3 regions of the Bradyrhizobium sp. USDA 4510 genome follow, and region 2 is predicted to be linked to each of the others. Evidence: predicted binding sites of a transcription regulator. Region 2 holds the regulator's gene; each other region holds the start of a gene.

Region 1 (8,121 bases), 4.2 Mb from region 2:
CAAGGCGGTGCCGTTCGTCTCCGACTTCTTCGACTTCTCGGTCTATATCGACGCCGACGAGGCCGTGCTGCGGGAGTGGTACATCAAGCGCTTCCTGGCGCTGCGTGACACCGCGTTCACCGATCCGAGGTCCTACTTCCACCGCTACGCGCCGCTGTCGGACGAGGAAGCAACGGCGACCGCGATCGCGATCTGGGAGCGCACCAACCTCGCCAATCTCGAGGACAACATCCTGCCGACCCGCCCGCGCGCGACGCTGATCCTGAAGAAGGGCGCCGACCACGTGGTGCAGTCGGTCGCGCTGCGCCGGCTGTAGCCGGCACCGCATTCCAGCGAACGCGCCACATCACAGCTGTCGTCCCCGCGAACGCGGGGACCCATAGCCACAGGTGTCTGTGATTTGCAGCGCTGTAGCCCCAGCGGGCGTAAAACTGGCTTCGGTGGTTATGGGTCCCTGCTTGCGCAGGGACGACACCGAGGTATTGGCTGCTACGCCGCAATGTGCCGTGCGGCGGCGAGGCCCGCGAGCGCTTCTTCCAGCTTTTCGCGGTCGAGCGGCTTGATCAGAAAGCCGTCCATGCCGGCTTCGAAGCAGGCATAGCGGTCCTCCACCAGCGTATTTGCCGTCAGTGCCAGGATCGGGGTCCGGCGGACGGATTGTGCCGCTTCATGGGTGCGGATCTGCTTGGTGGTCTCGATGCCGTTGAGGCGCGGCATCTGGATGTCCATCAGCACGAGATCATAGGGCGTGCCGGCTGAGGTCGCCGACAGCCAGGACTCCATCGCCTGCTCGCCATTGGTGGTGATGACCACGTTGTGGCCGAGCCGGGTGAGCAGCGAGCGCATCAACAGCGCGTTGATCTCATTGTCCTCGGCGACCAGGATCGAGAACCCCTTGTCCGGCAGCGCGGATGCAAGCGCTGTGGGCGCGGACTCGGCGGCCGCCTCGATCGCAAGGCTCGGCGCAGCGACTTCCGGCGATGCGGTCAGGCGCGCGGCGAGCGACGACGCGCGCAATGGCTTCACCAGGTAGCCGGTGAACATGGCTGACTCGGAAGCCGAAAGGTCCTGCCGCGTCGCCGGCGTGAACATCACGATGCGATGGGTTGCATGGAGGCGGGAGGCGTCGGCAAACGCCTCCATCGTCGGCGTGCCAAGCGTGTGGTCGATCAGCACCGCATGCCAGCTCCGCTCCGGCAGCAGCGCCTCGGCGACGTTGGCATCCGACACGATGCAGGTCTGTGCGCCCCAGCGCTGCAACCGCCGCGAGATCAGCGAGACCTCGATGCTGTGTGGCGCCACCAGCATGATCGACTGTCCCGTCAAGTCGGGCGCGGCGAAGCCGTTGGCCTCGCCGGTATCGGCGGCGACGAGCGGGATCGACACCTCGAAGGTCGAGCCGGCGCCCGGCGTGCTTGCGAGCGTGATGCGGCCGCCCATCCGCTTGACGATGCGGTCGCTGATCGAGAGGCCGAGGCCGGTGCCGCCATAGCTGCGCGCGATCCGGTCGTCGGCCTGCTCGAACTCCCGGAAGATGCGCTGCTGCGCTTCCGGCGCGATGCCGATGCCGGTGTCGCGGACCAGGAAGCTGATCTCGTTCGGCCAGATGCCGGGCTCGACGATCAGCGCCACGCCACCGGTCGCGGTGAACTTGATGGCGTTGCCGGCGAGATTGAGCAGCACCTGACGCAGCCGCGCGGCGTCGCCGGTCACCTGCATCGGCAGCCGTTCGTCGACATAGGCGGCGATCTCGATGCCCTTGGTCTGCGCGCGCGGCGCCAGCAGCTCGGTGATGTCCTCGATCAGGCCGGACAGCGCGAACGCGCGGTGTTCGAGATCGATCTTGCCGGCCTCGATCTTGGAATAATCGAGCAGCTCCTCGATCAGCGCGAGCAGCGCGTCGCCGGATGTCTTGACCGCCTTGACGTAGGTCATCTGCTCCAACGTCAGCTGCGTATCCATCAGCAATCCGCTCATGCCGATGATGCCGTTCAGCGGGGTGCGGATCTCGTGGCTCGCCATCGCAAGGAAGCGCGACTTGGCGCGGTTGGCGGCGTCGGCCTGATCGCGCGCTTCGGCGAGCGCGCGCTCGCTCTCGGTGCGGTCGGTGACGTCGCGGCCGACGCTCTGCATTTCCGCGGGCGCGCCGGCATCGTTGCGCACGAGGCCTTCACGCCAGGCGATCCAGCGCGGTCCGAGCGGTCCCTCGATCTTCTGGTCGTAGACCCGCGTGCCGTTGGATTCGAGCGCGGTGTCGCCTTGTTCGAGCACCTTCAGCGTCGCGGTGCTGCCGATCAATTCGCTGCGGGGCCTCTGCGCCAGCTCGCAATAGGCATCGTTGGCATAGGTGATGAGCCCGTCGAGGTCGCGCAGCACGATCAAATCGTCCTGCGCCTCGAACAGGGTAGAGGCGCGCTGCTCGGCCTCCTGCAGTTCCCAGTTGCGGTCGGCCATCGCTTCATTGTGCATGGCGATGGTGCGCAGCCGCTTGCGCATCAGCCGCAGGCGGATGCCGAGCGTCACGATCCAAAGGCAGGCGAGCGCGAACAGGAAGCTGACCCCGATCGCGAATGCATTGGGATCGTAGCCGCTCTGTTGCGAGAGCGCGCCCGAAATGAACCCGAAGGCGCTGCCAAACGCGACGGAGAAGATCGTGAACGAGCGCACGATCGTCGCGAGCCAGGAATGGCGCCGGAGGAAGCGGCGAAGGCGCAACTTGATCCGGAAGAAACGCCCCATCAATGGTGACCCTGAGACAGCTTGATCTGGCGCTGACGATGCGTCGGCCAGCTTGCAAAGTGCTTGAAATTGGTGGCCATTTCGCGCTGCCCTCAGAACAGGGTTAGTGGGAGGTTAATTCCGCCATGACCCGGTTCGGGACGCGCGTGTCAGGTGCGGGCGATGCGGCTTCAAGTCGGCGGTGTCCGCCGCGGGCGCTGACGATCAAGGCCGCGGCATCCCGCACCGAGAACGTCTTCGATTGCACGAAGACACGGTAGTCGGACGGGCCAGCATCACGCGTCAGATAGATGACGGGGCCGGTTGCCGAGGCATCGCCGGAAATCCCGATCAGCTGCGCCGTCGCGCTGCTCTCGCAGGCGCCGGCCTCGGCGTCGTCGATGTCGTCGATCACGGTGAAGTCGGCGGCGTCGGCGCTGTCGGCGATCTGGACCCGGACGGTGGCCTGGCTGGGGTCGTCAGTGAAGCTGACGTGAAGCTGCGCCAGCCAGGGGATCGATGCGATCTGCATCGTGGCGCCGCCCACCTCGATGCAGGGCCGCGGGCCCGGCAGGAATTCGGCGCGGGCAAGGACCGCGGCCACGGCAAGGGGGACCACCGAGGTCAAAATCTTCAAACGCAACATGACACAACTCGCTCGACCCAAGCTTGCCGCCGATCGCGGTGCTTATGGTTTGCGGAGCGTAAATGAGAGTGGTTACTGTCACGTTGACGCGGCGGGCACCGGCCGGAAGCCGGCGGAGATCACGCCGCGCGGCGCAAATCGTCGGCCAATGCACGATAAGACAGCGCTTCGGCGAGATGTAGCCGGCCGATCGTCTCGGCGCCGTCGAGATCGGCAAGCGTGCGCGCCACCCGCAGCACGCGGTGATAGCCGCGCGCGGTGAGGTGCATGTTGTCGGCGGCCTCGCGCAGCAGCTTCTGCCCATGCGCGTCGGGTTGCGCGATGGTCTCGAGCAGCGAACTCGGCGCTTCCGCATTGGTGCGGACATGCGGCATGCCGGCAGCCGCATAGCGCGCGAGCTGGATGTCGCGCGCGGCCGCGACGCGGGCGGCAACCTCGGCCGATCCCTCCGCCGGCGGCGGCAGGATCAGATCGGCCGCGGTCACGGCGGGCACCTCGATCCGCAGGTCGATGCGATCCATCAGCGGGCCGGAGATCCGCATCTGGTAGTCGCCGGTGCAGCGGTCGAGCCGGCCGCGCTTGCAGGAATAGCCGGGTTCATAGGCATGGCCGCAACGGCACGGGTTCATGGCTGCGACCAGCATGAAGCGCGCCGGATAGGTGACGCGGTGGTTGGCCCTGCTCACCGAAACCTCGCCGTTCTCCAGCGGCTGACGCAGCGAATCCAGCACGCGCGGATCGAACTCCGGCAATTCGTCGAGGAACAGCACGCCCTGATGCGCCAGCGAGATCTCGCCCGGTTTGGCGCGCATGCCGCCGCCGGTCAGCGCGGCCATGCTGGCGGAATGATGCGGGCTGCGGAACGGGCGTCGCGCGGTCAGGGCGCCGTCGCGGATCTCGCCGGCAACCGAGGCGATCATCGAGACTTCGAGCAGCTCCGACGGCGACAGCGGCGGCAGGATCGAGGGCAGTCGCGCCGCCAGCATCGATTTGCCGGCGCCGGGCGAGCCGATCATCAGAAGATGATGACCGCCGGCGGCGGCGATCTCGAGCGCGCGTTTCGCGCTCTCCTGGCCCTTGATGTCGCGCAGGTCCAAAAGCGTTTCCTCGCGCTCATGCACCTTCGGCTGCGGCCGCGACAGCACCTGCGTGCCCTTGAAGTGGTTGGCGATCTGGATCAGCGAATCTGCCGCGATGATCTGGATGTCCGGACTGGCCCAGGCGGCTTCCGAGCCGCAGGCGGCCGGGCAGATCAATCCCTCGTCGCGCGAATTGGCGCCGATTGCCGCGGGCAGCACGCCCGCCACCGGCGCGAGCGAGCCGTCGAGCCCGAGCTCGCCGAGCACGGTGAAGCCGTTCAGCGCATCCGGCGGGATCGCGCCGATCGCCGCCATCAGGCCGAGCGCGATCGGCAGGTCGTAATGGCTGCCCTCCTTGGGCAGGTCGGCGGGTGCGAGGTTGACGGTGATGCGGCGGGCGGGAAGCGCGAGGCCGGAGGCGATCAGCGCCGAACGCACGCGTTCGCGGGCTTCCGACACCGCCTTGTCGGGCAGGCCTACTATTGCGAATGCCGGCAATCCCGGCGCGACCTGCACCTGCACGTCGACCGCGCGGGCTTCAATCCCCTCGAATGCGACGGTGGAAACGCGCTGGACCATGCTGCCCCTATTCTTCCGCAATCGAAGGTAGCGGAACCGGGCGGCAAGTGCAAGAACATTACAGGAACATTCGCGGCGCCGAGGGCTGGTCGCCCGGTACCAGTTCACCGCGCGGCGCATCCGTTTCCGGCCGGCGCGGAGGCGTCGGGCGTCGGCGCCATGACGCGCGCCTCGCGCGATCGAACACAGCTCGCATCGTCGACAACTGCAGGAATCATTCTCAAGAATCATTCCAGCACGACGAGCATCGCGCGCTTATTGTCGCAGCGCGTCGTCGATTTCCCCGCTGTTTCAGCGATCGCACGCTGATCGCGCGCGCAGTCTCGATCTATTCCAACTGCCGAGGTCTGTACTCGCGAGCCCCGCGCTGTAGAGCCGGATCACAAATCCATCCAGGCTGACATCAGGGGCGCCTTCGCGTGATCGGTCGACTTGTTTCGCATTCCACCCGTCAACATCCAGCGCTGCGAACGATCGGTCTATGTACCGCCGCCGTCCTTGCCGCAGGAGTCGCGACCGAACGCGCCGACGCGCAATCGGAACTGCCGCCGGTGAGCGTGGACGCGCCTCAGCAGCGCGCGATCACTGCGAATGCAAAACCGGTTCGTCGTCCGGTGGCCGCACGCGCGAGCCGCGCCAATCGTGTGGCTCGATCCCAGCAGGCGACGACGCCAGCTGCGGCACGATCCGGTGCCGGCGCCGGCGAGCGAGCCGGCGGTCCGGTGGTCGGGTTCGTTGCCACGCGTTCGGGCACGGCGACCAAGACCGACACGCCGCTGATCGAAATCCCGCAATCGATCTCGGTCGTCACGACCGACCAGATCAGGAACCAGGGTGCGGAATCGGTGGGCGCGGCATTGCGCTACACCGCAGGCGTCAGCGGCGACGTGAATGGCGGCTCGGACACCCGCTTCGGCGGCCTGCAGATCCGCGGCTTCGACATGACGATGCCGGGCCTCTATCTCGACGGCCTGCGGCTGCCGAGCAGCAACTATGTGCACTTCCTCGGGCTCGATCCGTACGGAGCCGAGCGCCTCGAGGTCCTGAAGGGGCCATCCTCGGCGATGTTCGGCGGCAGTGGCACCGGCGGCATCCTCAACTATGTCAGCAAGCTGCCGACTGCACGCGAGTTCGGGGAAGTGTCGCTGTCGGGCGGCAGCTTCAACCGCTATCAGGGCGAGTTCGACATCGGCGGCCGCGCCAACAAGGAAGGAACGGTGCTGTGGCGCCTGACCGGCGTCGCGCGCGATGGCGAGACCCAGGTCGACTACACCAAGGACAATCGCGTCTTCATCGCGCCCGCCGTCACCGTGAAGCCGAACGAGGACACCACGATCACCTTCCTCGCGAACTACCAGAAGGAACGCACCGGCTGGGGCCTGCAATTCCTGCCGCCGTCCGGCACCGTCTGGGCCAATAACGGCCGCTACATTCCGAACACGCGCTTCGTCGGCGAGCCCGGCTTCAACCAGTTCGACACCGAGCAATCCTCGGTCGGCTACATGCTGTCGCACGACTTCAACGAGGCGCTGACCTTCCGCCAGAACCTGCGCTATTCGTGGATGCACAACGAGCAGAAGAGCTTCTACGGCACCGGCTATGCATCGGCGGCCGACGAAGCCGCGGGCCTGCTGTCGCGCGGCGGCGCCGGCGGCAGCTCGACGATCGATTCCTTCGCGGTCGACAACCAGCTGCAGGGCAAGTTCGTCACCGGCATGCTGAGCCACACGACGCTGTTCGGCGTCGATTACCGCAACACCTCGTTCCGCGACATGGCCTCGAGCTACAGCACCGGCAAGCTCAACGTCTTCGCGCCAGTCTATACCAACAGCTGGACCAACAACGGACCGTATGACGACACCGGCATCAAGCAGTCGCAGGCCGGCCTCTATCTGCAGGACCAGATCAGGCTCGGCCGGCTGTCGTTTCTGCTTGGCGGGCGGCAGGATTTCGTCACTACCGACCTCGACAACAATCTCGCGAAAACGTCGACGTCGACCGACGCCTCGGCATTCACCGGTCGCGCCGCCGTGATGTACAATTTCGACAACGGCATCGCGCCCTATTTCAGCTATTCGGAGTCATTCCTGCCGGTGCTGAGCACCAATGCCGCCGGCGAGCTGCTGAAGCCGGAGTCCGGCGTGCAGTACGAAATCGGCGTCAAGTACCAGCCGGTCGGCATCAATGCGCTGATCACGCTGGCCGCCTTCGACCTGACCCGGTCCAACGTCGTCACCTACGCCCCGCCGTTCTATTTCGCCGAGCAGACCGGCGAAGTCAGGTCGCGCGGCGTTGAGCTCGAGGGCACCGCGACGCTGGTCGAGGGCGTCAACATCCGCGGCGGCTACGCCTATGTCGACGCTGAAGTCACCAAGGATCCCGTCAATGTCGGCAAGGCGCCAACCACGGTGCCGCTCAACCGTTTCTCGCTGTGGGGCGATTACACCGTTCAGGGCGGCCCGCTCGCCGGCGTCCAGTTCGGGGCCGGCGTCCGCTATGTCGGATCGACGTTCGGTGACGACGCCAACACCTTCAAGGTGCCGGCGTCGACGGTCGTCGATGCGCTCGTCGCCTATACCAGGGACAATTATCGCCTCTCGCTCAACGTCACCAACCTTGCCGATACGCGCTACGTGGCAGCCTGCTACGGCAACACCAGCTGCTTCTACGCGGAGGGCCGCAAGGCGATCGCGAAGCTGACCTATCGCTGGTGATCACCCCACAACTTGCTGAAATCCCCATGAGACCCATCTTCGGACGACTGCATCGCTGGGCGGGCCTTGTCACCGCGGCCTTCCTGTTCTTCTCGGGCATCACCGGCGCGATCATCTCGTGGGACCACGAGATCGACGATGTGCTCAACAGGAAGCTGTTCGAGGTGACGAGCTCCGGACCGGCGATCCAGTCCGTCGAGCTCGCCCGGCTGATCGAGCAGCGCGATCATCGCGCCCGCGTCGTCCACATGTTCATGACGGCGGAGAAAGGCGAGTCGCTGTGGTTCTTCGTGCTGCCGCGGATCGATCCGGCGACCGGCAAGCGCTACGCGCTCGACTACAACCAGGTCTTTCTCGATCCAAACACCGGCGCCGAGCTCGGACG
Region 2 (8,121 bases):
AGCGTAATGAGGAATGTATATTTGCGGCCGACCCGATCGCCCATCCATCCGAACAGGAAGGCCCCCAGCGGGCGGATCAGGAATCCCGCAGTGAACAGCGCGATCGTGCTCAGCAGGGCTGCGACGGGGTGGGATTGCTCAAAGAACTTGACCGACAGAACGGCGGCCAGGCTGCCAAAAATATAAAAGTCGTACCATTCAATGATGTTTCCCACTGACGCAGCGACAATCACGCGGCGAAAATCGCTTGGTACTTGAATTGCCATGTGCTGCTCCTCTCAAAAGCAAACGCTACTCCTCGCGTTTTTCAGCGATCTATCCGCTCGCGGAGTGCGCGTGGTGCACGGCGTTACAGGCGAGATTTGCGCGTTCGTCCGCAACGCCTGATCTCAGGGGAGTTGTGGCCACCTGAGAGGAGCTCCAGCGGCCTTCAAGTGCCGCGAGCCGTCACTGCCTCATCCCTGTCTATTTGGGAGTGGAGGCATCAGGACAGTCTATTCCTAATGTGATCGGTATCTTAGTGAGACTTTCGGCTCGATCGATTTGACGCAGGCGGCAGCTGTGGCCCGGCGCGAGCTAGGCAAGGCGCAGGACGATCCAGGTACCCCGGGCGTTCCCGGTCCGTATTCTGCATCCGTTCCGCTGGGCGACGGGGCCATCCGCTAGCCTGCCGCCCGGCAGGGATCGCAGGCGGAATGGCGGAGCAGGGCACGACGCCGGGCGGCAAACGCGGCTACGCGGGGACGTGGCCGCCGCGCACGGCTGCGCCGATCGGAGGCTTTCTCCCGGGCGCGCGCCGGGATCTGGAAGCCTCTCGTCGAGACATTGCGGCAATGGGCGCGCGCGGAGGCGGGGGCGGGCCGCCTGTTGCCCTGGGTGCCGGTGGCGTTCGGCACCGGCATCGCGTTCTATTTCGCGGCCGAGCACGAGCCGGTGCTGTCGGTCGCGGCCACCGCCGCAATCCTGCTCTGCCTGCTGGCGCTGCTGCTGCGGCGGCGCAGCGTGTTTCCCGTCATCGTGATGCTGGCCGCGGTCGCCGCGGGCTTTGCGACGGCGACCTGGAAGACGGCGCGCGTCGCTCACACGGTGCTGGCGCGGCCGATGTTCTCGGTGGCGCTGACCGGCTTCGTCGAGACGCGCGACATCCGCGAGAAGACCGATCGTTTCGTGCTGCGTGTGGTTTCGATGGAGAGCCCGCGCGACATGACGAAGCTCGATCGGGTCCGGCTCTCGGTGAAGAAGGGCACCGCGCCCGATGTCGGCAGCTTCGTTGAATTGAAGGCACGGCTGATGCCGCCGCTCGGGCCACAGCGCCCGGGCTCCTATGATTTCGGCCGCGACCTGTATTTCCAGGGCATCGGCGCCTCCGGCTTCGTGATGGGCGCCGTCAAGACCAGGGAGCCGCCTGCGACCGGCGGCTTTGCGCTGCGCTACGCCGCCTTCATGCAGGGCCTGCGCGACACCATCGACGCGCGGATTCGCACCACGCTCGACGGCGACCAGCGCGCGATCGCGACCGCCTTGCTCACCGGCCGGCGCGATGCGATCTCGTCGCCGGTCAACGATGCGATGTTCATCTCGGGACTCGGCCACGTGCTGTCGATCTCCGGCTACCACATGGCCGTGGTCGCCGGCGTCGTGTTTTTCGCGGTGCGCGCGCTGCTCGCGCTGTTTCCGGCGCTGACGGCGGCGCATCCGATCAAGAAATGGGCGGCGGCGGCCGCGCTGGTCGCCGCCGCATTCTATCTTCTGCTGTCGGGCGCGGAGGTCGCGACCCAGCGGTCATTCTTCATGACCGCCGTGGTGCTGCTCGCCGTGATCGTCGACCGCCGGGCCATCACCTTTCGCACGCTGGCGGTGGCAGCGCTGATCGTGCTCGCGATCGCGCCGGAGGCGCTGGTGCATTCCAGTTTCCAGATGTCGTTCGCCGCGACGCTCGGGCTGGTGGCGCTGGTGCAGATCGGGCTGCCGAACCTGCTGGCGTCGCCCGACCATTCGGCGACCGCGCGCGTCGCGCTGTGGGGCGGGCGCGAGCTCACGATGCTGATGCTGGCCTCGCTGGTGGCGGGGCTGGCGACGACGCCCTATGCCGCATTCCATTTCCACCGCGTGACGCCCTACGGGCTGCTCGCCAACCTCGCGGCGATGCCGGTGGTCTCGGCGGTCGTGATGCCGGCCGGCCTGCTGGGGCTCGTCGCCATGCCGTTCGGCTTCGACGGCGTGTTCTGGGCGATCATGGGTCTTGGCATCGACTGGATGATCCTGGTGACGCAATGGGGCGCCGCACTCCCGGGCGCGGTCGGCCGCATGGCGGCGTTCGGCATCGGGCCGCTGATCGCAGCGAGCGCCGGCATCATCCTGCTCGGGCTGCTGCGCACGCCGCTGCGCTGGTCAGGTGCGGTGCTGCTGCTGGTGGCCTCGGTCTGGGCGCTCAGGGTGCCGCAGCCGGACGTGCTGATCTCGGGCGACGGCCGCAATGTCGCGGTGCGTGGCGGTGATGGACGGCTGCATCTAATGCACAGCGCCAAGGATGCATTTTTGGTCAAGGAGTGGCTGGCGGCGGACGCCGACGCGCGCACCGCCACCGATGCGTCGCTCGGCGAGGGCGTCTCCTGCGATGCCAGCGGCTGCGTGACCTAGGGACCCGGCGGCGCCTTCGTCGCGCCGGCGACCCGGCCGGAGGCCCTAGTGGACGACTGCGAGCGCGCAGGCCTGATCGTGACGGCGCGGCCGGCGCCGCAGGGCTGCGCGGCATCGGTGATCGATGCCGAGCGGCTGCGCCGCCACGGCGCGCTGGTGCTGCGACGGAGCAGGGACGGCTACGTCGTCGATGCGGTCAAGCCCGGCGGGATCGACCGGCCGTGGTCGCCGGCGGTTCCCGGCGACGGCGAGAGCGAGACGACGCTACGCGCCCCCGCGCCGCGGCCTGCGGTGGATGCGACGCCGGCCGAGACCGATCTGCAGGGCGATGATTAGCCGTGGTCCGGCAAGGGCGCGCTCGGCAGCTCGAACAGGCCGAGATGGTATTCGTCGGAGTCGGGGCCGGCGTCGGGCTTCTTGACGAGAGTGAAGGAAGCCTCGGGAAATTGCTCCCAGACTTTCAGGTCGTCGGCCGTTACCGTCAGCCAACCGAACCGGAACATGTAGCGGCCCGGTTCCGTGACGCGTCCAGCCTTTTGCCATGTGACCTTATCGACCACCGCGCACGTCCTCCGTACCCGATGATGCGCCAAGGTGCCGGCCGACGCAAATCTCCTTCTGCGCCCCGGAAGCGGGAGTCCGGGGTCGCCCGAAATTGCTTAGGTCATCCGCCGCCGAACAGCTCATTCCACGGCGACGATGCGCTCAACCCAAAAACAGCGTTGCGAATGCGGAAGGCCGCCGCTCCACAACCTTCGGCTTCTGCTCGACCGGCGGATGCAGCGCCGGCAATTGCAGCACGCTGACGCGCTGTCCCTCGACCAGCTGGGTCACCAGCACATGGCTGCCGTCGGGGAATTCGACCGCATCATGATGCCGATCGGGCACGTCGGGCTCGACTTCGTTGAATACGCCGACGCGATAGTTCAGCGTCTTGGTCCAGATCCAGCGGCTGTCGTAGCGAACGTTCTCGGCGAAAGCGAGCTCGGTGCCCGGCAGCATGCAGACCGCGACAGTGGGGTCATTCTCCGAAGCAAAGCCGCGGGTCGACGTGCCGCGGAACGTCGTCGTGATCAGCGTCTCTCCGACAATGGCGGGGCGCGATGCCACGGCGTGCAGACTATAGTCACACATCGGATGGCTCCTCATTTCGAGGTAGCGACCCCTGCCTCTCCTTGAGGCATTAGGGCCTCTACCAGAGTGGACGATAGCGAACGAGCGTCTGCTCGTTTCTGGGCGATTGTACGACTGGTCCGAGATCGCTCCGATCACAAACACGCGACGCTGCGCGAGAGGTATCGGAGCGCATCGGGCAGGCCGTACGCTACACTATCATGCAAGGAACGATCCGACGTGTTGCTCGTTCCCGGCCGCCGCAAGTATTTGCAATTCAGTATTTGCGATAAAGGCCGATCAGCTTGCCCTGGATGCGGACCCGGTTCGGCGGCAGGATGCGCACTTCATAGGCGGTGTTGGCCGGCTCGAGCGCGATCGATGCGCCGCGGCGGCGGAAGCGCTTCAGGGTCGCTTCCTCCTCGTCGATCAGCGCCACCACGATGTCGCCGGTATTGGCGACGTCGTTGCGCTGGATCAGCGCCATGTCGCCGTCGAGGATGCCGGCATCGACCATCGAGTCGCCGCGTACCTCGAGCGCGTAGTGCTCGCCGGCGCCGAGCATGTCGGGCGGCACGCTGATGGTGTGGCTGCGGGTCTGCAGCGCCTCGATCGGCGTACCGGCGGCGATCCGGCCCATCACGGGGACCGCGACCGGACGGTTGCCGTCGTCCTCGGCAATCGGCGGCGTGCTGGCGCGCCGGCCGAGGGTGCCTTCGATGACGCTGGGCGTGAAGCCGCGGCGACCGTTGCCGCCGCCGGCCGAGAGTTCGGGCAGCTTGATGACCTCGATGGCGCGGGCGCGGTTCGGCAGACGGCGGATGAAGCCGCGCTCCTCCAGCGCAGTGATCAGGCGGTGGATACCGGACTTCGAGCGCAGGTCGAGCGCATCCTTCATCTCGTCGAAGGAGGGCGGTACGCCGGCCTCTTTCAGACGTTCATTGATGAAACGCAGTAGTTCGTACTGTTTGCGCGTGAGCATCTCGAGTATTCCCCCGGTTGATAGCGTCGTTCGATTCCGAGACTCTTCTGGTGGGGCCTGCAGGCCGGGCCTGACCTCAGGAGCATGTGCTCGATGCACCTGCTTCCATGCAGCTTCCCGAATGTAGACACCAGCACTCGAAACAAATCATGAACGGACACTATATGTTCGATATGTGTTCCGCAACCACTTAATTTCCGGTGAACGTGTCGGGCAACGCACAATCGGCGGGGCGCGAAAACCCTATTCGGGCAGTGTCAGGATCTCGCATTCGCTGCCTTCGACGGCCGCCGCCGCGAACGGCGGGCGCACGAGAAGTGCCCGTGCCGCAGCGAGATTCCCGAGCAACGACGAGTCCTGCTGCGTCACCGGCGTTGCGATCAACGTGCCGTCCTCGCGCGCTTCGAGCCGTGCACGCAGATAGTCCTCGCGCTGGTCGTTGGCGGCGAGGTCGCGGCCGAGCAGGGCGCTCGTGCGGCGATGATGAATCACTTTCCGGCCGCTCAGCGCCCGAATCAACGGCACCAGGAACAGGAAGGCGCAGACATAGGACGACACCGGATTGCCGGGCAGGCCGATCACCCTCATCGCGCCGAGCCGGCCATGCATCATCGGCTTGCCGGGCCGCATCGCAATCCGCCAGAACGTCATGTCGACGCCCTCGGCTTCCAGCGACCGCTTGACGAGATCGTGGTCGCCGACCGAGGCGCCGCCTGTCGTGATCAGGACATCGGCACCGGCCTCGCGCGCCCGGCGGATGCCCGCCGTGGTCGCCTCCACCGTGTCGGCGGCAACGCCGAGGTCGACGGTCTCGGCGCCCTCGGCGCGCGCCAGCGCCCGCAGCGCGTAGCCGTTGGAATAGACGATCTGGCCGGGGCCGGGCTGCGAGCCCGGCATCACCAGCTCGTCGCCGGTCGCCAGCACCGCGACCTTCGGGCGGCGGCGCACCGCAAGTCCCGGATAGTTCATGGCGGCCGCCAGCGACAGCGCGCGGTCGGACAGGCGGCTGCCGCCGGCGAGCAGCACCTCGCCCTCACGGAAGTCGACCCCAGCCGGGCGGATGTGCCGCCCGACGCTGGCGGCCTCCGTGATCGTGATGTGGTCGCCGTCGACGGCGGTGTCCTCCTGGATGATCACCGCGTCGGCGCCATTGGGGATCACGCCGCCGGTGAAGATCCGCACCGCCTCGCCGGCGCCGACCGTCCGGTCGAACGGCCGGCCGGCGGCGACTTCGCCGATCACCTTGAGCCGGGCCTTTAGATCAGCCGCATCGGCGGCGCGCACCGCATAGCCGTCCATCGCCGACATCGGCTGCGGCGGCTGGGTGCGGAGCGCCGCGAGGTCGTGCGCAAGCGTGCGGTGGTAGGCGGCATCGAGCGCGACCATCTCCTCCGGCAGCGGTTCGGCGCCGGCGAGGACGGCGGACAGGGCATCGGCAACCGGCATCAGGGCCACGCTCAGAGTTCCTCAATTCCTAATCTTCAAATTCCAAGTGCGGTCAAAGCCCTTGCCACGTCATCCGTCGATGTCACGTGGATAGCATAAAGGCCGCGGGCCCGCGCACCTTCGATATTGGCGGCCAGGTCGTCGAAAAACAGGATCCGCGACGCCGGCACGCCGATGGCTTTTACCACATGATCATAGGCCTCGGCGTCGGGTTTGCGGAAGCCGATGCTCGAGGACAGGAAGACGTTGCGGAAATGGCTGAGCAGCTCGGCATGGGTGACCGAGAAATGCGCGACATGGGCCGGATTGGTGTTGGAGAAGGCGTAGAGCGGCATCCGCTTGGCGGCCGCCGCGAGCAGCGGGGCGATGCCCGGCATCTCGCCGGTGAAGATCGCATTCCAGCCTTCGAGGAACTGGGCGTCCGTGATGTTGATGCCGAGCGTCCGGCGCAGATTCTCGAAGAATGCCGCGTCGTCGATCCGGCCGATCTCATGATGCTTGAAACTGTCGTCGACGACAAAGCGCGTGGCGAGCTCGGCGGGCGCACACCCGGCATGCTGCGCCCAGTGCGCCATCACCTTGTCAAAGTTGATGTCGAGCACGACGCGGCCGATATCGAACAGCAGCACGTCGACGGAGTTGGGAGTGAATTGCGAGGTCATTGCATGAAACCGTGTACGAGAATTGCGGGCAGGCGGCAATGTCCTCGATTTCAGTGACCGGTGTGTGGATTGTACGTGGCGTTGCATCCATCGCGAGACTGTTCCCGCGCACACCACCGTCGTCCCGGCGAAGGCCGGGACCCATAACCACCGCATTTGATCAGGAACGGGATCGTGGCCCCAGCGTCGCGCAACAATTGAGATTTGGGGTAAGGGGTCCCGGCCTTCGCCGGGACGACGGCGGGTGTCGTCGCTTGTGCGTCAAACATCCGCATTCTCGCGACATGATCTGTCCGAGCCTTGCTCTTCGTTTCACCCTATATTTTTGCTACGGGGCTTGGCTTGCCGCGTCGGGCAACTCAGTGGCACGCGCGCGCGCTTTCAGGGTACCAAGCGACTTGATACCTGCCGGCGGCTTGGTGCCCGCCGGCGTCGCTCTCACAGCCTGGACAGCGCCAAGCCGAGGTAACCGATCAGCGCACCGGTGCTGAGAATGATGACGACGAGCGCCTGTTCCGAGCGTGCTTGCAAGGTTTTCCGGGTCACGGCGTTGGACGCTCCGCTTCGAGATCATGCGGTCCAACGAACAGCAACGATTTCCGTTCCGGTCCTTCCCCCGGGAACCTTCACGACCTGCCGAGTGACGCGACGGGCGCGGAACAGGAACGCAGGTCGGCCGCCTACGAGGGCGGCGCGATCCCCGGAACGGGGAAAGCGCGGCACATCTCGACGCTGATCGACCTCAGTCGCTTGACGACCGCTGCATCTCCCTTCGACCGGAGGGACTCCGCAATGAGTTCGGCGATCAGGCGCATTTCGGGCTCGCCCATGCCGCGCGTGGTCGCCGCCGGCGTCCCGAGGCGAATGCCGCTCGGCTTGAGCGGCGGATGCGGATCGTCGGGAATGATCTGCTTGTTTGCGGTGATCCCAACGGCGTCGAGGATGTTCTCGGCCGCGCTGCCGTCCACGCCGACGCTGGCCACGGTATCCACGACCATCATGTGATTGTCGGTTCCGCCGGTGATCAACGTCATGCCGCGTTCCATCAACGCTTCGGCCAGGACCTTCGCGTTGCGCATGACCAGCCTTGCATAGGCATGAAAATCGGACGTCGAAGCCTTCTTCAGCGTGACCGCGGTTCCGGCCACAACGTTCATGTGCGGACCTCCCTGCAATCCCGGGAACACCGACGCGTCTATCTTGCCGGCGAACTCCCGGCGACAAAGAACGATGCCGCCACGCGGCCCGCGAAGCGTCTTGTGCGATGTCGTCGTCATC
Region 3 (8,121 bases), 310 kb from region 2:
CAGGAATGTGCTCGACCGAGACCACGTGCTCGTCCTCGGCGGTGTCGAACACGATCACGCCCTGGGTCGAGCGGCCGGCGACGCGGATATCGGCCACCGGGCAGCGGATCAGCTGACCCTTGTCGGTGACCAGCATGATCTGGTCGGCGTCCTCGACCGGGAACGACGCCACCAGGTTGCCGTTCCGGTTGTTGACGCTCATCGCGACGATGCCTTTGCCGCCGCGGCCGGTGGTGCGGTACTCGTAGGACGAGGTCCGCTTGCCATAGCCGTTGACGGAGACGGTCAGCACCACCTGCTCGGCCGCCGACAGTTCGGCATAGCGCTCCTGCGACAGCTGGATCGCATTCGCTGTCTCCTCGCCCTCGGCCTCGACCGGCTCCTCGGTCGCGGCCTCGCCGGCCACGGCGCGGCGCATCTTCAAATAGGCCGAGCGCTCGTCCGACGTGGTCTCGACATGGCGCAGGATCGCCAGCGAGATCAGCTTGTCGGCCTCGGGCAGCGCAATGCCGCGCACGCCCATCGAGGTGCGGCCGGTGAAGACGCGCACATCGGTGACCGGGAAACGGATGCACTGGCCGCCGGCGGCGGTCAGCAGCACGTCGTCATGCTCGGTGCAGATCTGGACGTCGACGATCGCCTCGCCTTCCCCGAGCTTCATGGCGATGATGCCGGAACGGCGCACGTCGACGAAGTCGGACAGCTTGTTGCGGCGAACGGTGCCGCCGGTCGTCGCGAACATCACGTCGAGATTGGCCCAGGAGGATTCATCCTCCGGCAGCGGCATGATCGTCGTGATGCGTTCGCCCTGCTCCAGCGGCAGGATGTTGATCAGCGCCTTGCCGCGCGCGTTCGGCGCGGCCATCGGCAGCCGCCAGACCTTCTCCTTGTAGACCTGGCCGCGCGACGAGAAGAACAGCACCGGCGTGTGCGTGGACGCCACGAACAGGCGCGAGACGAAATCCTCGTCGCGGGTCTGCATCCCGGCGCGGCCCTTGCCGCCGCGGCGCTGCGCCCGGTAGGTCGACAGCGGCACGCGCTTGACGTAACCCGCATGCGACACGGTGACGACCATGTCCTCGCGCTGGATCAGGTCCTCGTCCTCGACCTCGCCTTCCTGCTCGATGATCACGGTCTTGCGCGGGGTGGCGAACTGCTGCTTCACCTCGGCCAGTTCGGTCTTGACGATGCCCTGCACGCGGGCGCGCGAGCGCAGGATGTCGAGATAGTCGGCGATCTCGGCCGCGAGCTTGTCGAGCTCTTCGGAAATCTCGTCGCGGCCCAGCGCGGTCAAGCGCTGCAGGCGAAGGTCGAGGATGGCCCTGGCCTGCTCCATCGACAGCCGCAGCGTGCCGTCCTCGTTGATGCGATGCCGGGGATCGTCGATCAGCGTGATCATCGCCTCGACGTCGCGTGCCGGCCAGTCGCGTGACATCAGGGCCTCGCGCGCGGTGTTCGGATCGGGCGAGGTCCGGATGACGCGGATGATCTCATCGATGTTGGCGACCGCGATCGCGAGGCCGACCAGGATGTGGGCGCGGTCGCGCGCCTTGCCGAGCAGGAACTTGGTCCGCCGGGTCACCACCTGCTCGCGGAACGCGACGAAGATGGTGAGCAGGTCCTTCAGATTCATCGTCTGCGGACGGCCGGAATCCAGCGCCAGCATGTTGGCCGGGAAATTGGTCTGCAGCGGTGTGAATCGGTAGAGCTGGTTCAGCACCACGTCGGGCACCGCTTCGCGCTTCAGCTCGATGACGACGCGATAGCCGTCACGATCGGACTCGTCGCGCAGGTCCCCGATGCCCTCGATCTTCTTCTCTTTGACGAGATCGGCGATACGCTCGACCATCGTCGCCTTGTTCACCTGATAGGGAATCTCGGTGATGATGATCGCTTCGCGATCCTTGCGGATGGTGTCGATCGTCACCTTGCCGCGCATCACGATCGAGCCGCGGCCGAGGTGGTAGGCGCTGCGAATGCCCTGACGGCCGAGGATGACGCCGCCGGTCGGGAAGTCCGGTCCGGGAATGATGTCGATCAGTTCGTCGATCGTGAGCGCCGGATTGTCGATCAGCGCCACGCAGGCATCGACGACCTCACCGAGATTGTGCGGCGGGATATTGGTCGCCATGCCGACGGCGATGCCGCCCGCGCCATTGACCAGAAGGTTCGGGAACCGGGCCGGCAGAACCGACGGCTCTTGCTCGGAGTTGTCGTAGTTCGGCTGGAAATCGACCGTTTCCATGTCGATGTCGGCCAGCACGGCGAGCGCCGCCCGGGTCAGCCGCGCTTCGGTATATCGATAGGCGGCCGGCGGATCGCCGTCGACCGAACCGAAATTGCCCTGGCCGTCGATCAGCGGCACGCGCAGTGAGAAATCCTGCGCCATGCGGACCATCGCGTCGTAAATCGACTGGTCGCCATGCGGGTGATATTTACCGATCACGTCGCCGACGACGCGGGCGGATTTGACGTATTTCTTGTCCGGCGTATGTCCCTGCTCATGCATCGAATAGAGGATGCGCCGGTGCACCGGCTTGAGCCCGTCGCGCGCATCGGGCAGCGCACGCGACACGATCACGCTCATCGCGTAATCGAGATAGGACTTCTTCATCTCGTCGAGGATGGAAACGGGACGAATATCTGAGGGTCCCGGCGGCTCGCCGGGCTTGTGGTCGTCGTTATCGGACAAAGGGGAAATCCGGTCGGTTCTGCTGGGGAATCATATAGCCCATCAGGGGCCTGATAACCACCCTTGCGCGGCTCCGGCAAGCCGTTTTTCCGTTCGTTTTTTCATGCACTTACGGGTGGAGCACCGAGGTTCCGGCTGCCTGGTCGGGAAGCGCGTGGCGAATGGCGAATAGCGGATGGAAAAATCCCTATTCGCCACTCGCCAGTGGCAGTTCGCCTCGCCAGTCAGTGGCCGAAAACCACTGCGTGCATGATCCGCCCGGGCATCAAGGTGAACAGTCCGGCGATGAGCAGCGCGCCGAAGAAGATGCCGATCATCGTGAACCTGTGGCGGCGGACATTGTGGCTCCGTGCGGCCGTGACGCCGAGCGCCAGCATGGCGAGCGAGAAGATCGACAGCAGGTGGATCGGGCTCCAGGGACCGACCAGCTGGATCTGATGGATCCAGAACGAGCTTCCGGCGACCACCAGCATCAGGATCACCCAGATCCAGCCCAGGGTCCGGTGCGGCAGCGTGCCCTTGGGGGCGGCGAGCTGGATGGAGCCGAGCACGAAGGCGGCCATCGCGGCAAAGGCGTGGAGCGGGATCGCAGGCGCGGCGTCGAGCAATGGCGCGAGGCTCATGATGGCCGGCCCTCGGGTGAAGCTCGCGGCCAGGCATCAAATGCCGCAGGCCAATGTAAATATCATTTACATCAGGCTGTGTCAAAGTCCAGGGAACCCGCATCCCCTTACGTCGAACCACCGACGTTCTGACAGAGAGTTACCGGGTTATCCTCATATTCCACACGAGGAAATTGCTGGTGCCGATCGCAACGACCGTTCCGGGAAATGATCTTCACGGAACGGCGCCTGACGGAATCGACGGAAGCGCGACCGCTGCTCAGAACGGGATGTCGTCGTCCATGTCGCTGTTGCGGCTGCTGCCACCACCCGCGGCGACGGCGCGGCGCGGCGCCGAGCTGACTGGTCCGGCCGAACCGAAATCGCTGCCGCCATCATCGGAGAAGCTGCTGCCCCCACCGCCACGCCCGTCGAGCATGGTGAGGTTGGAGTTGAAGCCCTGCAGCACGACTTCGGTCGAGTACTTCTCGACGCCGCTCTGGTCGGTCCATTTGCGGGTCTGCAACTGCCCCTCGATGTACACCTTGGCGCCCTTCTTCAGATACTGCTCGGCGACCTTGCAGAGGCCCTCGTTGAAGATCACGACGCGGTGCCACTCGGTCTTTTCCTTGCGCTCGCCGGTGCCCTTGTCGCGCCAGGTTTCCGAGGTGGCGATGGAAAGGTTTGCGATCGGACGGCCGTCCTGCGTCCGCCGGATTTCCGGATCCTTGCCGAGGTTTCCCACCAGGATCACCTTGTTCACGCTTCCTGCCATCGCATCATCTCCACTCAAAAACCGGGCGTCCGGACATTCGGCCGCCACTCTCAACCTTCGCCACTTACGCCGCAGGCGTCGTGGATGACCCTATACGCCGGTGCCGGCTCGTCGCCTTTGCCGTCTCGCGGTTATCCACGGATATCGGGATATAGCACCGGATCCGGCATCGTTCCAGTTTTGTTCGCCACAACCATCCGTAGAAGCGGCGAGTGCCGTCAGAGCGGCAGTCGATCTCGGTGCAGGCCGACGCTCGGCAGCAAGATTTAGAAAAACAACAAACAAATCAGCAGCTTGCCTTATCGATACTTCTCCCGCGAGTGTTGCATTTGGGAGACTGCGTTTTCGGTTGAATCAGCGTATAGCTCCAACCATGGCGCGGGCGCTCGCGTCTGGGATCGTGCTTCGGGACCGTTTGGAAGCCGATCGGGGTGCTGGGGGATTGATAATGAAGAAGTTTTTGCTCGGTACGGTTGCTCTGATTGCGTTTGCTGCGCCTGCCGCGGCTGCCGATCTCGCTGCGCGCCCGTACACCAAGGCGCCGCCGCCCGTGGTTGCCCCGATCTATGACTGGACCGGCTTCTACATCGGCGCCAACGGCGGCTGGGGCTCGAGCCACAATTGCTGGGACCAGCTCCCGGCCGGCATCTTCCTCGCATCAGATGGTTGCCATGATGCAACCGGCGGCGTCGCCGGTGGCCAGATCGGTTATCGCTGGCAGGCTGGCGCCTGGGTGTTCGGCCTCGAAGCGCAGGGCGACTGGGCTGACCTGAAGGGCAGCAACAACAGCGCGATCTTCCCGGGCCTGTTCACCAACCAGTCCAAGATCGACGCGTTCGGCCTGTTCACCGGCCAGATCGGTTACGCCGTCAACAACGTGCTGCTCTACGCCAAGGGCGGCGCGGCGCTGACCGACAACCGCTTCAACACCTACTTCACCCCAACCGGCGTGCTGGTCGGCAGCGCCAGCGACACCCGCTGGGGCGGCACCGTCGGCGCCGGCATCGAAGTCGGCTTCGCGCCGAACTGGACCGCGGGCATCGAATACGACCACCTGTTCATGCAGGACAAGACCTATAACCTGATCGCCCCCAACGGCACGCTGAACAGCACCATCCGCGATCGCCAGGACGTCGACCTCGTTACCGTCCGCGTGAACTACAAGTGGGGTGGTCCGGTCGTCGCGCGCTATTGATCGCGCCAGGCCGATTGATCCAGACGAAAGGCCGGCCTCGCGCCGGCCTTTTTGTTTGCGCCTGTTTGTGCGCCGGCTTTTTCGTTGCGTGTGCACGCGCACCTCACCGGGGCCGTTTTCGGTGCGTTGTGGTTTCGCGGATACACACGTTCCGGCATTTCTCTGTAGAAGCACCAGCACGTCACGCGACACTGCTGTGACGCTCTCTTCAAGATATCTGAAGGGACAACAAGAAAATGGGACTGGGACTTTGAAAATGAGGACTGTTTTGCTGGCCTCGGCCGGCATGTTTGCACTGAGCGCTTTTGCACCGGCAATGGCCGCCGACATGGCGGCACGCGCGCCTTACGTGAAGGCTCCGCCGCCAGCCGCGATCTACAACTGGACCGGCTTCTACGTCGGTGGCTTCGGCGGCTACGCCAGCGAGAACTCCGGCACCCCGAGCATGGAAGGCGGCTTCGGCGGCGGCACCATCGGCTACAACTGGCAAGCCGGCAACATCGTGTACGGCCTCGAGGTCGACGCCGCAGGCGCTGACATCGACGCATCGGTCTCCGCGCTCGGCGTCACCGCCCGCAGCAAGATCGACTCGCTCGGCACCGTGCGCGGCCGCCTCGGCTTCGCCGTCGACAAGGTGCTGTTCTATGGCACCGGCGGTTACGCCTGGGCCAACAACGAGGTCAGCGTCACCGCGCTCGGCGTGACCGCCTCGCAGAGCAACTTTCACTCCGGCTGGACCGTCGGCGCCGGCGTCGAGGCGTTCATCGCGCCGCAGTGGTCGATCAAGGGCGAATACCTGTATCGCAGCCTCGACAGCGAGAACTATTTCGGCGTGCCGTCCGGTACGCTCGAGCTGCACAGCGCCCAGTTCGGCGTCAACTATCACTTCGGCGGCCCGATCGTCGCCAAGTACTAAGCCTGAGCGAATTGCCTGACCGCCATCGGCGGTCAGATCGCACTGGCCGGCCTAGCGCCGGCCTTTTTGCGTAAGCGCGTTTTCGAGCGAAGTGAATTGCGGTTCGCGTCAAGAAAACGCGTCACAGCAGGAATCCAGAGCTCCCGTTCCGATCCCATCGAAGCGGGAAAAGGCTCTAGCGGAACCGGCGCTGCTGACGGCTGCTGCCATCAGGCAAACTATCCGTTGATGGACGCGACTCAGCACTGGAAATTGTCGACCGTTCTTCCTACGTTCCAGTCTTCACACCCCATCGGCGCAAGGTCCCGGCATCACCGGCGATGCGCGCCCAAAAGGCGCCAAGCATGCGCCCGGAACTGTCGCTATGGATGAAGTGCTCAAGGCGAAGCGCCAACAGAACGCCGGCTCCTCATCGCGCGCCATCACGATCCGTGGCGCGCGCGAACACAATCTGAAGAACATCGACGTCGAGATTCCCCGCGACAAGCTCGTGGTGTTCACCGGCCTGTCCGGCTCCGGCAAATCGTCGCTCGCGTTCGACACCATCTATGCCGAGGGCCAGCGCCGCTACGTCGAATCGCTGTCGGCCTATGCGCGCCAGTTCCTCGAGATGATGCAGAAGCCGGATGTCGACCAGATCGACGGCCTGTCGCCGGCGATCTCGATCGAGCAGAAGACCACGTCGAAGAACCCGCGCTCCACCGTCGGCACCGTCACCGAGATCTACGACTACATGCGCCTGCTCTGGGCGCGCGTCGGCGTGCCCTATTCGCCGGCCACCGGCCTGCCGATCGAGAGCCAGATCGTCTCGCAGATGGTCGATCGCGTGCTAGCGCTGCCGGAAGGCACCCGCCTCTATCTGCTGGCGCCGGTCGTGCGCGGTCGCAAGGGCGAGTACAAGAAGGAGCTCGCCGAGTACCTCAAGAAGGGCTTTCAGCGCGTCAAGATCGACGGCACCTTTTACGAACTGTCCGAGGCGCCGGCGCTCGACAAGAAATTCCCGCACGACATCGACGTCGTGGTCGACCGCATCGTGGTGCGTCCCGACCTCGCCCAGCGCCTCGCGGAAAGCTTTGAGACCGCGCTGAAGCTCGCCGAGGGCCTCGCCGTGATTGAATATGCCGACGCGCCGGCGGCGGCCGCCCAGGACGACAAGAAAGAGGACAAGAAGAAAACCGCCAAAATCCACGACAAGAGCGGGCCCGAGCGCATCCTGTTCTCGGAGAAGTTCGCCTGCCCGGTCTCCGGGTTCACGATCCCCGAGATCGAGCCGCGCCTGTTCTCGTTCAACAACCCCTATGGCGCCTGTCCGGCCTGCGGCGGCCTCGGCGTCGAGCAGCATATCGACGCGGACCTGGTCATCCCCGACAAGGAGCTGACCTTGCGCAAGGGCGCGATCGCGCCCTGGGCGAAATCATCCTCGCCCTACTACATCCAGACCCTGACCGCGCTCGGCAAGCACTACAAGTTCACGCTCGACACCAAGTGGAAGGACCTCACCAAGAAGGTCCAGAACGCGCTGCTGCACGGCTCCGGCGACGACGAGATCAAGTTCTCCTATGAGGACGGCGTCCGCTCCTACGACACCAAGAAGCCGTTCGAGGGCGTCATCACCAACATCAACCGCCGCTACCGCGAGACCGAGAGCGAGTGGGCGCGCGAGGAACTCGGCAAGTATTTCTCCGACGTGCCCTGCGAAGGCTGCAACGGCCACCGCCTGAAGCCGGAGGCGCTGTGCGTCAAGATCGGCGGCAAGCACATCGGCGAGATCTCCGAGCTCTCGGTCAAGCGCGCCGGCGAATGGTTCGAGACGGTGCCGGAGGCGCTGAACGCGCAGCAGAACGAGATCGCAACGCGCATCCTGAAAGAGATCCGCGAGCGCCTGACCTTCCTGCTCGACGTCGGCCTGAACTACCTGACGCTGTCGCGCTCCTCCGGCAC

The links. Region 2 encodes LexA, which represses DNA repair genes until DNA is damaged. Its sites were predicted from a motif close to TGTTCNNNNTGTGTTCNG; they were not measured.
Region 1: ACVMDN_RS37650 (YifB family Mg chelatase-like AAA ATPase) is a predicted target of LexA. The motif match lies at 5,074-5,091, and genes of this name have one in related genera.
Region 3: ACVMDN_RS16400 (single-stranded DNA-binding protein) is a predicted target of LexA. The motif match lies at 4,240-4,257, and genes of this name have one in related genera.

What each region holds. Positions count from the first base shown of each region.
Region 1 covers NZ_JBSSBT010000001.1:8,093,141-8,101,261, forward strand. The annotation lists gene coaA (type I pantothenate kinase) at 1-316, shown strand, start outside; gene ACVMDN_RS37640 (PAS domain-containing hybrid sensor histidine kinase/response regulator) at 490-2,739, opposite strand; gene ACVMDN_RS37645 (protease-associated domain-containing protein) at 2,843-3,364, opposite strand; gene ACVMDN_RS37650 (YifB family Mg chelatase-like AAA ATPase) at 3,484-5,022, opposite strand; gene ACVMDN_RS37655 (TonB-dependent siderophore receptor) at 5,745-7,736, shown strand; gene fsrB (siderophore utilization protein FsrB) at 7,763-8,121, shown strand, end outside.
Region 2 covers NZ_JBSSBT010000001.1:3,917,240-3,925,360, reverse strand. The annotation lists gene ACVMDN_RS17905 (MFS transporter) at 1-266, opposite strand, end outside; partial or broken gene ACVMDN_RS17900 (ComEC/Rec2 family competence protein) at 696-2,976, shown strand; gene ACVMDN_RS17895 (hypothetical protein) at 2,973-3,200, opposite strand; gene ACVMDN_RS17890 (hypothetical protein) at 3,346-3,774, opposite strand; gene lexA (transcriptional repressor LexA) at 4,031-4,735, opposite strand; gene ACVMDN_RS17880 (molybdopterin molybdotransferase MoeA) at 4,979-6,190, opposite strand; gene ACVMDN_RS17875 (HAD family hydrolase) at 6,217-6,843, opposite strand; gene ACVMDN_RS17870 (serine hydroxymethyltransferase) at 7,524-8,121, opposite strand, start outside.
Region 3 covers NZ_JBSSBT010000001.1:3,608,530-3,616,650, reverse strand. The annotation lists gene gyrA (DNA gyrase subunit A) at 1-2,692, opposite strand, end outside; gene ACVMDN_RS16405 (DUF2306 domain-containing protein) at 2,917-3,315, opposite strand; gene ACVMDN_RS16400 (single-stranded DNA-binding protein) at 3,575-4,069, opposite strand; gene ACVMDN_RS16395 (outer membrane protein) at 4,518-5,264, shown strand; gene ACVMDN_RS16390 (outer membrane protein) at 5,521-6,180, shown strand; gene uvrA (excinuclease ABC subunit UvrA) at 6,545-8,121, shown strand, end outside.